3 regions of the Lysinibacillus irui genome follow, and region 3 is predicted to be linked to each of the others. Evidence: a T-box and tRNA genes for the amino acid it is inferred to sense, from the RefSeq annotation. Region 3 holds a T-box; the other regions hold tRNA genes.
What was found. A T-box is a leader RNA that pairs with one kind of tRNA and senses whether it is charged. The one in region 3 lies ahead of tyrS (tyrosine--tRNA ligase), so its partner is inferred to be a tRNA-Tyr.

Region 1 (3,252 bases), 870 kb from region 3:
TGGTTGGAAATCATTCGTAGAGTGTAAAGGCACAAGGGAGCTTGACTGCGAGACCTACAAGTCGAGCAGGGTCGAAAGACGGGCTTAGTGATCCGGTGGTTCCGCATGGAAGGGCCATCGCTCAACGGATAAAAGCTACCCCGGGGATAACAGGCTTATCTCCCCCAAGAGTCCACATCGACGGGGAGGTTTGGCACCTCGATGTCGGCTCATCGCATCCTGGGGCTGTAGTCGGTCCCAAGGGTTGGGCTGTTCGCCCATTAAAGCGGTACGCGAGCTGGGTTCAGAACGTCGTGAGACAGTTCGGTCCCTATCCGTCGTGGGCGTAGGAAATTTGAGAGGAGCTGTCCTTAGTACGAGAGGACCGGGATGGACACACCGCTGGTGTACCAGTTGTCTTGCCAAAGGCATCGCTGGGTAGCTATGTGTGGACGGGATAAGTGCTGAAAGCATCTAAGCATGAAGCCCCCCTCAAGATGAGATTTCCCATTACGCAAGTAAGTAAGATCCCTCAAAGACGATGAGGTAGATAGGTTCGAGGTGGAAGTGTGGTGACACATGGAGCTGACGAATACTAATCGATCGAGGACTTAACCAAATTGTTTGAAGCAGTCAATGCACGTTTATCCAGTTTTGAAAGAATAAAATATTATAATATACTTGTAATTTTGATAAAATATGTTATAATAGGTATTGTCTTTCAAATAGTCTAGTGATGATGGCAAAGAGGTCACACCCGTTCCCATACCGAACACGGAAGTTAAGCTCTTTAGCGCCGATGGTAGTTGGGGGCTTCCCCCTGTGAGAGTAGGACATCGCTAGGCTATATACTAAAATTATTCCGAAGTAGCTCAGTTGGTAGTAGCACCTGACTGTTAATCAGGTTGTCGCAGGTTCGAGTCCTGCCTTCGGAGCCATTCTTGGAGAGTTGTCCGAGTGGCCGAAGGAGCACGATTGGAAATCGTGTAGGCGGTTAACACTGTCTCAAGGGTTCAAATCCCTTACTCTCCGCCAGCACTTTGATTTATTCCAAACGAAGGCCCCTTGGTCAAGTGGTTAAGACACCGCCCTTTCACGGCGGTAACACGGGTTCGAATCCCGTAGGGGTCACCATTTAAATACCCAGATGGAGGATTAGCTCAGCTGGGAGAGCATCTGCCTTACAAGCAGAGGGTCGGCGGTTCGAGCCCGTCATCCTCCACCATATTTTTCATAACAACATAGTATTATCGCGGGGTGGAGCAGTGGTAGCTCGTCGGGCTCATAACCCGAAGGTCGTTGGTTCAAATCCGGCCCCCGCAACCAAATGGTCCCGTGGTGTAGCGGTTAACATGCCTGCCTGTCACGCAGGAGATCGCCGGTTCGATCCCGGTCGGGACCGCCATTTATTTTTTTAAATATGGGTCAGTAGCTCAGTTGGTAGAGCATTAGATTGAAGCTCTAAGTGTCGGCGGTTCGATTCCGTCCTGACCCACCATATTTTTTTGCCGGTTTAGCTCAGCAGGTAGAGCAACTGACTTGTAATCAGTAGGTCGTGGGTTCGATTCCTATAGCCGGCACCATTTTTCCGGAGGGGTAGCGAAGTGGCTAAACGCGGCGGACTGTAAATCCGCTCCTTAGGGTTCGGCGGTTCGAATCCGTCCCCCTCCACCAGTTTTTTTTACTATAGGGGCATAGTTCAACGGTAGAATAGAGGTCTCCAAAACCTTTGGTGTGGGTTCGATTCCTACTGCCCCTGCCAATTAATTTTATGGCGATTGTGGCGAAGTGGTTAACGCACCGGATTGTGGTTCCGGCATTCGTGGGTTCGATTCCCATCAGTCGCCCCATTGTTGGGGTATAGCCAAGCGGTAAGGCAACGGATTTTGATTCCGTCATGCCTAGGTTCGAATCCTAGTACCCCAGCCATTTTTGCGGAAGTAGTTCAGTGGTAGAACACCACCTTGCCAAGGTGGGGGTCGCGAGTTCGAACCTCGTCTTCCGCTCCAATATGATGGCGGCATAGCCAAGTGGTAAGGCACGGGTCTGCAACACCCTTATCACCGGTTCAAATCCGGTTGCCGCCTCCATATTTTATCTGATAATCGGTTTATCCGATTTTTTTTATCTCCATTATGCCGGTGTGGCGGAATTGGCAGACGCGCACGACTCAAAATCGTGTTCCTTTGGAGTGTCGGTTCGACCCCGACCACCGGTATCATTACGTTATATATACGTTACATTTAGTAAGTTTAGAAAGCTCACAAACCTTGTACTATCAAGGTTTGTGAGCTTTTTGTATTTCCTAGGAATACGATCGAAAACGAGTAGAATTGATTATGTTTACACAAGCTCATTATCTAAAAAAAGGTTTTATGAGAGGTTCCAACAATTCTTCTAATCTTAGTCTAGATTTTAAACCTAGTAAAAGCAAGAGAGCTATTTAAGGGACAGTATGAATTTACTTAACACAGCTATAATCATGTCTCTAATGTTCTATACATGATATAATAAAATGGAAATATAATGAATATATGAATGAATATTACATAAAATAGAAGTTGGAGAAAATTTATGATTAGTATTAAAAGGATTATAATTTTTTTGAAAGGATGATTATAATGAAAACGATTTATATTTATCCAAAATTAGCAATGGGGTTTAGAGGATTTGCAACTGGTTTAGATCGAGAAGGATTCTTTTTGAAAAAAAGGTCATCGAGACTGAAAAAAACCATAGAAGATTCACTAAAAGAAAATAATTTGAGTACTTTTAATGTAGAAGTAACTCATGGGTATGAATCTCCAGAGGAATTATTAGAAAATGATGGCGTATTAGTTTTGATTTCTCCATATTTAAAAAGTTTACTTAGTCACATTGATTTTTCGAAAAGTGGTTACTATCTTTTGTCAGAGGAGGAATATAATTCGCAAAATATTGATAACCTCATAAAGTATATAAAAACGCTATGAAACTATAAATGCATAAGGTTAAAAGAAAATAATTGAAATGCTAAAAAACATTTTGAGATAGCGACTTCCACCAAGAGCTTATGAGGAAGCAGCAATGCTTATATAAAAGGAAAGTTTACATATTACTTTTAAGAAGCCTTATACTCGCTACACTTTAACCTTCTATTCAAAAGGATTCTCTTATTTTTATATGATATTTAACTATCCCAATAATTATTCTTTCAATTACAACTCTAACATTGTGGACCATACAAAAATGTTGTTGCATAGAAAGGAAAAGATAACAAAGAATTGAATTTAT
Region 2 (3,252 bases), 1.8 Mb from region 3:
AACTATAACGGTCCTAAGGTAGCGAAATTCCTTGTCGGGTAAGTTCCGACCCGCACGAAAGGCGTAACGATCTGGGCACTGTCTCAACGAGAGACTCGGTGAAATTATAGTACCTGTGAAGATGCAGGTTACCCGCGACAGGACGGAAAGACCCCGTGGAGCTTTACTGTAGCCTGATATTGAATTTTGGTACAACTTGTACAGGATAGGTAGGAGCCAGAGATCTCGGAGCGCCAGCTTCGAAGGAGGCGTCGGTGGGATACTACCCTGGTTGTATTGAAATTCTAACCCATGCCCCTTAGCGGGGCAGGAGACAGTGTCAGGCGGACAGTTTGACTGGGGCGGTCGCCTCCTAAAAGGTAACGGAGGCGCCCAAAGGTTCCCTCAGAATGGTTGGAAATCATTCGTAGAGTGTAAAGGCACAAGGGAGCTTGACTGCGAGACCTACAAGTCGAGCAGGGTCGAAAGACGGGCTTAGTGATCCGGTGGTTCCGCATGGAAGGGCCATCGCTCAACGGATAAAAGCTACCCCGGGGATAACAGGCTTATCTCCCCCAAGAGTCCACATCGACGGGGAGGTTTGGCACCTCGATGTCGGCTCATCGCATCCTGGGGCTGTAGTCGGTCCCAAGGGTTGGGCTGTTCGCCCATTAAAGCGGTACGCGAGCTGGGTTCAGAACGTCGTGAGACAGTTCGGTCCCTATCCGTCGTGGGCGTAGGAAATTTGAGAGGAGCTGTCCTTAGTACGAGAGGACCGGGATGGACACACCGCTGGTGTACCAGTTGTCTTGCCAAAGGCATCGCTGGGTAGCTATGTGTGGACGGGATAAGTGCTGAAAGCATCTAAGCATGAAGCCCCCCTCAAGATGAGATTTCCCATTACACAAGTAAGTAAGATCCCTCAAAGACGATGAGGTAGATAGGTTCGAGGTGGAAGTGTGGTGACACATGGAGCTGACGAATACTAATCGATCGAGGACTTAACCAAATTGTTTGAAGCATTCAATGTACGTTTATCTAGTTTTGAAAGAATAAGTCTTTCAACTGAATAAGTGAAGTGATGATGGCAAAGAGGCCACACCCGTTCCCATACCGAACACGGAAGTTAAGCTCTTTAGCGCCGATGGTAGTTGGGGGCTTCCCCCTGTGAGAGTAGGACGTCGCTTCGCTTATTTTTTGTGGAGGATTAGCTCAGCTGGGAGAGCACCTGCCTTACAAGCAGGGGGTCGGCGGTTCGAGCCCGTCATCCTCCACCATATGGTCCCGTGGTGTAGCGGTTAACATGCCTGCCTGTCACGCAGGAGATCGCCGGTTCGATCCCGGTCGGGACCGCCATTATTTTTGCCGGTGTAGCTCAGTTGGTAGAGCAACTGACTTGTAATCAGTAGGTCGTGGGTTCGACTCCTATCGCCGGCACCATTCCCTTGGAGGGGTAGCGAAGTGGCTAAACGCGGCGGACTGTAAATCCGCTCCTTAGGGTTCGGCGGTTCGAATCCGTCCCCCTCCACCATTTTAGGGGCATAGTTCAACGGTAGAATAGAGGTCTCCAAAACCTTTGGTGTGGGTTCGATTCCTACTGCCCCTGCCAGGTATTGAGGTACTCGTTCATATACAGCTGTTATGATTTATATAGTGGCGATTGTGGCGAAGTGGTTAACGCATCGGATTGTGGTTCCGACATTCGTGGGTTCGATTCCCATCAGTCGCCCCATTTCAACATTGGGGTATAGCCAAGCGGTAAGGCAACGGATTTTGATTCCGTCATGCCTAGGTTCGAATCCTAGTACCCCAGCCATTTTTTTCTTTAACGAGCCATTAGCTCAGTTGGTAGAGCATCTGACTTTTAATCAGAGGGTCGAAGGTTCGAGTCCTTCATGGCTCATCATTTTTATTTACTAAGCGCCCGTAGCTCAATTGGATAGAGCGTCTGACTACGGATCAGAAGGTTATGGGTTCGACTCCTGTCGGGCGCGCCAATAAATATATTTTACGGAATGTAGCTCAGCTTGGTAGAGCACTTGGTTTGGGACCAAGGGGTCGTAGGTTCGAATCCTGTCATTCCGACCATCTTTTATTTAAATGGGGCCTTAGCTCAGCTGGGAGAGCGCCTGCCTTGCACGCAGGAGGTCAGCGGTTCGATCCCGCTAGGCTCCACCATTTCAATATTTTTGGAGGTATACCCAAGTCTGGCTGAAGGGATCGGTCTTGAAAACCGACAGGCGGGTAACACCGCGCGGGGGTTCGAATCCCTCTACCTCCTCCATTTCGGGTCAGTAGCTCAGTTGGTAGAGCATTAGATTGAAGCTCTAAGTGTCGGCGGTTCGATTCCGTCCTGACCCACCATTATTTGCGGGTGTAGTTTAATGGTAAAACCTCAGCCTTCCAAGCTGATGTCGTGAGTTCGATTCTCATCACCCGCTCCAAAATGGGCCTATAGCTCAGCTGGTTAGAGCGCACGCCTGATAAGCGTGAGGTCGATGGTTCGAGTCCATTTAGGCCCATCATTATTCCGAAGTAGCTCAGTTGGTAGTAGCACCTGACTGTTAATCAGGTTGTCGCAGGTTCGAGTCCTGCCTTCGGAGCCACGGCCCGTTGGTCAAGTGGTTAAGACACCGCCCTTTCACGGCGGTAACACGGGTTCGAATCCCGTACGGGTCATCAAGCATGTAGCACAGATGTGTGTTACATGCTTTTTTCTATATGTAGATGTTCAACCAAGACTATAAAACCATTAAAAGGTTCTGTAGCTTTTTTATGGTGAACATAGGACAGTATAAGTGCTTTAGCTCATTTCAAGGTCCTGTTCCATTTATCAATCACATGTTTCACCCACTAATAAATTTGAACAAACTATTTCATATATGCAATATGTATGTTTTTTCAACAGCTATTTTCATGGTGCTTGCCGTATCGTTGCTCTAATATGAGGGTAAGTGGAGGAATCGATATGAGTATACAGGAGATAGAGCAATTCTTAAGTCAATATCAGAAAGAACAAAATAAATCAGATCTTTGGTTAGAGAATAGATTGCAAGAGATTAAGAGTGAAGGTGAATATTACCCCACAACAGAGGAACTAGTTTTTGGAGCACGTGTCGCATGGCGTAATAGTAACAAATGTATTGGACGCTTGTTTTGGCAGTCATTGCATGTAGTAGACGCACGAGATCTTTTAGACGAAGAGGATATTTTTCGAAAATTACTAGAGCATATCGATTATGCAACAAATAGTGGGAAAATCCGCCCTACAAT
Region 3 (3,252 bases):
GAAAGGAGTGTCTATTTTTAATGAACTTATTAATGGTTATTTTTGGTCTAGTAGCGATTTTAGCTGTAGTTGGTACATTCCAAGCAATTAAAGAAAAGAACCTATTAAGCGTTGTTTTCAATTTATTAAGTGCTGTTGTATTTGGATGGTTCGTCATCATGACAATTGTTCACAGCGGTTACCCACCAACATTACACTAAAATTTTAGACAGAAAAAGAGCAGTCTCCACGGAGATTGCTCTTTTTTTCACTACTTATTTAATTTAAGGAATCGTTTCTTACCAATTTGTATCACATCATCATTCATTAGGACGCGCGAAAGGTCATCTAGCGCTAATTTTTCTCCATTCAAAGATACCCCATTTTGCTTGATTAACCGTAAAAACTCACTTTTACTTTGAATATAATCCATTGCCACTAATTGGGGAAGGATATCCTCTACCCTTTCCTTATCAATCTCTAAGAGTAAAACGGGAATGTTTTTCGGTATTTCCTTTCGTTGAAATGCTGCTTCAAAGTAAGTTCTCGCTTCCTTCATTGCTGCAACTCCATGGTATAAAGTCGTTATCACTTCTGCTAATCGCAATTTCAGATCGCGGGGATTCTCTCCCTTTTGAAGTTTATCTTGAATGGCCTGCACTTGTAGTGGGTGCTCATCCGTTGCTAATTCGAAATATTTTACGATTAATGCATCAGGTACTTCCATCACCTTTTTAAACATCATTTCAGGTGCTTCATTGACACCAATATAATTACCTAAACTTTTACTCATTTTTTCAATGCCATCTAATCCCTCCAGTAGTGGCATAAAAATGGCAATTTGTTTTTCTATCCCTCGCTGCTTTTGTAAGTTTCGCCCCATTAATATATTAAACGTTTGGTCTGTTCCCCCTAGCTCAATATCAGCCTCTAGCTCCACCGAATCATATGCTTGCATAAGGGGGTAAAAAAATTCATGCATGCCAATGGGTACGTGCTGCTTGTAACGTTTCTGAAAATCCTCACGCTCTAAAAGTCGAGCAACAGATGTTGTGGCTGCTAGCTGAATGACTTCTTCAAACGACAGCTTTGCTAACCATTCACTATTAAAACGAACCGTTGTCTTGTTCTTATCTAACACTTTAAAAATTTGCTCACAATAGGTTTGGGCATTTTTCTTCACTGTATCGTCATTTAAGGCTGTTCGCCCTTTTGCTTTACCTGTAGGATCGCCAATTCGTCCTGTAAAATCACCGATAACAATAATTGCATGATGACCTAAATCCTGCATTTGCTTAATTTTTCGAAGAACGACTGCGTGACCTAAATGAATATCTGGTGTGGATGGATCAAGTCCTAATTTAATTGTTAAAGGCTGCTGTTTTTTAAATGATCGTTCTAATTTTGCACGTAATTCCTGCTCATCAACGATTTTATCGACACCTTTCTTGATGATCACGAATTGCTCCTCTGGTGTTAAAAACATACAAAACATCTCCTTGTAATATTAAAAATTAATATTGCAAGATCTATAAGAGTTACTTGGGAACCATTAGGAAATAATATCCTCACTTTGTTTAGTTCGCTTCAAACACAAAAAAACGCCTTTAGGATTATTCCTAAAGGACGTTCATGAACGTGTTACCACCTTTTTTCGAGAACTACTCACATAGCTCTCCTCTAAAAGTACAGCCGAAGCGATACCCCTGCAATGATTACGGATGCAACTCCGTCGTAGCCTACTAAATTTTCGGTACGCAGCTCCAAGATGTATTCACTTTAATATCCCTTGCGCCTCTCAACGTCCGGCTACTCTCTGTCAGTTCCATTAAAGTTACTCGTTCTTTTCCATGCCTTTACTCTTATACTCCGAAATGCGAAAAACAAATCTTCGTTATGCAGATATTTACACTTATTATAATCATATATCCCCTTTTGTCAATAATAATGTAAAAAAGAGAGACCTCGTCATGAGATCTCTCTAATATGATTATTTAACTGAATCCTGCTTTAAATTACCTGTTTTTTCATCATAGAAACGAAGCAAGTCACCATTAATAATCGCATCAGAATTTTCTAGCTCCATTGTGGCACGATCAGCATATGATTGACATGGCTCACCTTCTATTTCTTCGCCAGTTGCTTTGTCATAGCAAGCTTCACCAGCATAAACGTATTTATCTGTGATAAAGCGTCCATCACGGAAAATAACAAAGTCCTCATGCTCTGGAGAGAATAAATCTGCCCCCATTTGCATATCTTTTGACGTTTCTACGCCAAGAAGGTGTAAGATTGTTGGACGTAAATCCATTTGTCCTGAAATCTCTGTCATTTCTTTACCATCACCAGATCCTGGGATATGGATGAATAAAGGTACTTCTTGCAGTAATGCATTATCAAATGGTGTGATTTGTTCTTTCCCTAAATATTGTGCCATTGCTTTATTATGGTTTTCAGAAATACCATAATGGTCACCATACATAACGATAATAGAGTTATCATAAACACCTTGATCTTTTAACTGTTGGAAGAAATCTTTTAGAGCTTCATCCATGTAGCGTACTGTTTGGAAGTAACGATTTAAAGTACCAGAGTTCGAATCATATTCAGGAATCATAATATCTTCCGGGTCCAATGTAAATGGATAATGGTTCGTTAGCGTGATCAGTCTTGAATAGAATGGCTGTGGCATATCTTTCATTAAATTAGCTGATTGCTCTAAGAATGGAGTATCTTTCATACCCCAGTTTACAGCTTGCCCTTCTTCAACCGTATATGAATCTATATCGTAAAATTTATTGATTTTTAATGATTGATACATCATGTCACGGTTCCAGAAAGATTTATTATTCGGGTGCATAACATTTGTAAAGTAACCATTTTCTCCAAGGCGTTCTGCCATTGAGTTATACGTATTTCCACCATGCGTGAAAAATACTGCTCCACGGCCTAAACCAAACAAGGAGTTTTCTAAAATAAACTCTGAGTCAGATGTTTTTCCAAGGCCTGTTTGGTGATAGAAATTACTGAAATAATACGTATCTTTATCTTTTGTTAAAGAGTTTAAGAATGGTGTCACTTCATGACCATTCATATCATTATTAATGACAAAGTTTTGTAAGGACTCCATAGACACAACAATTAAGTTGCGACCTTTATATTTCCCAAACATTTCTGGGTTAATGGCTGCCTGATTTGAACGAATATAGTTATTTACTTCAACTAGTTCACTACCATCCGCTAACGCACGTTGCGCAGATGATTTCGATTGAA

Region 1: it has a tRNA-Tyr gene. The T-box ahead of tyrS (tyrosine--tRNA ligase) is inferred to sense a tRNA for this amino acid. The anticodon was not compared.
Region 2: it has a tRNA-Tyr gene. The T-box ahead of tyrS (tyrosine--tRNA ligase) is inferred to sense a tRNA for this amino acid. The anticodon was not compared.

What each region holds. Positions count from the first base shown of each region.
Region 1 is NZ_CP113527.1:3,741,209-3,744,460, reverse strand. It holds rRNA gene OU989_RS18930 (23S ribosomal RNA) at 1-598, shown strand, start outside; rRNA gene rrf (5S ribosomal RNA) at 709-824, shown strand; tRNA gene OU989_RS18920 (tRNA-Asn) at 841-917, shown strand; tRNA gene OU989_RS18915 (tRNA-Ser) at 923-1,014, shown strand; tRNA gene OU989_RS18910 (tRNA-Glu) at 1,039-1,113, shown strand; tRNA gene OU989_RS18905 (tRNA-Val) at 1,129-1,204, shown strand; tRNA gene OU989_RS18900 (tRNA-Met) at 1,231-1,305, shown strand; tRNA gene OU989_RS18895 (tRNA-Asp) at 1,309-1,384, shown strand; tRNA gene OU989_RS18890 (tRNA-Phe) at 1,402-1,477, shown strand; tRNA gene OU989_RS18885 (tRNA-Thr) at 1,487-1,562, shown strand; tRNA gene OU989_RS18880 (tRNA-Tyr) at 1,570-1,653, shown strand; tRNA gene OU989_RS18875 (tRNA-Trp) at 1,668-1,741, shown strand; tRNA gene OU989_RS18870 (tRNA-His) at 1,754-1,829, shown strand; tRNA gene OU989_RS18865 (tRNA-Gln) at 1,834-1,908, shown strand; tRNA gene OU989_RS18860 (tRNA-Gly) at 1,914-1,988, shown strand; tRNA gene OU989_RS18855 (tRNA-Cys) at 1,996-2,069, shown strand; tRNA gene OU989_RS18850 (tRNA-Leu) at 2,117-2,197, shown strand; gene OU989_RS18845 (hypothetical protein) at 2,601-2,951, shown strand.
Region 2 is NZ_CP113527.1:221,205-224,456, forward strand. It holds rRNA gene OU989_RS01055 (23S ribosomal RNA) at 1-988, shown strand, start outside; rRNA gene rrf (5S ribosomal RNA) at 1,054-1,169, shown strand; tRNA gene OU989_RS01065 (tRNA-Val) at 1,181-1,256, shown strand; tRNA gene OU989_RS01070 (tRNA-Asp) at 1,260-1,335, shown strand; tRNA gene OU989_RS01075 (tRNA-Thr) at 1,344-1,419, shown strand; tRNA gene OU989_RS01080 (tRNA-Tyr) at 1,427-1,510, shown strand; tRNA gene OU989_RS01085 (tRNA-Trp) at 1,515-1,588, shown strand; tRNA gene OU989_RS01090 (tRNA-His) at 1,636-1,711, shown strand; tRNA gene OU989_RS01095 (tRNA-Gln) at 1,721-1,795, shown strand; tRNA gene OU989_RS01100 (tRNA-Lys) at 1,810-1,882, shown strand; tRNA gene OU989_RS01105 (tRNA-Arg) at 1,900-1,976, shown strand; tRNA gene OU989_RS01110 (tRNA-Pro) at 1,991-2,067, shown strand; tRNA gene OU989_RS01115 (tRNA-Ala) at 2,082-2,157, shown strand; tRNA gene OU989_RS01120 (tRNA-Ser) at 2,171-2,263, shown strand; tRNA gene OU989_RS01125 (tRNA-Phe) at 2,268-2,343, shown strand; tRNA gene OU989_RS01130 (tRNA-Gly) at 2,350-2,423, shown strand; tRNA gene OU989_RS01135 (tRNA-Ile) at 2,428-2,501, shown strand; tRNA gene OU989_RS01140 (tRNA-Asn) at 2,509-2,585, shown strand; tRNA gene OU989_RS01145 (tRNA-Glu) at 2,587-2,658, shown strand; gene OU989_RS01150 (nitric oxide synthase oxygenase) at 2,948-3,252, shown strand, end outside.
Region 3 is NZ_CP113527.1:2,871,675-2,874,926, forward strand. It holds gene OU989_RS14520 (DUF2759 domain-containing protein) at 21-200, shown strand; gene tyrS (tyrosine--tRNA ligase) at 251-1,465, opposite strand; T-box leader at 1,599-1,839, opposite strand; gene OU989_RS14530 (LTA synthase family protein) at 1,970-3,252, opposite strand, start outside.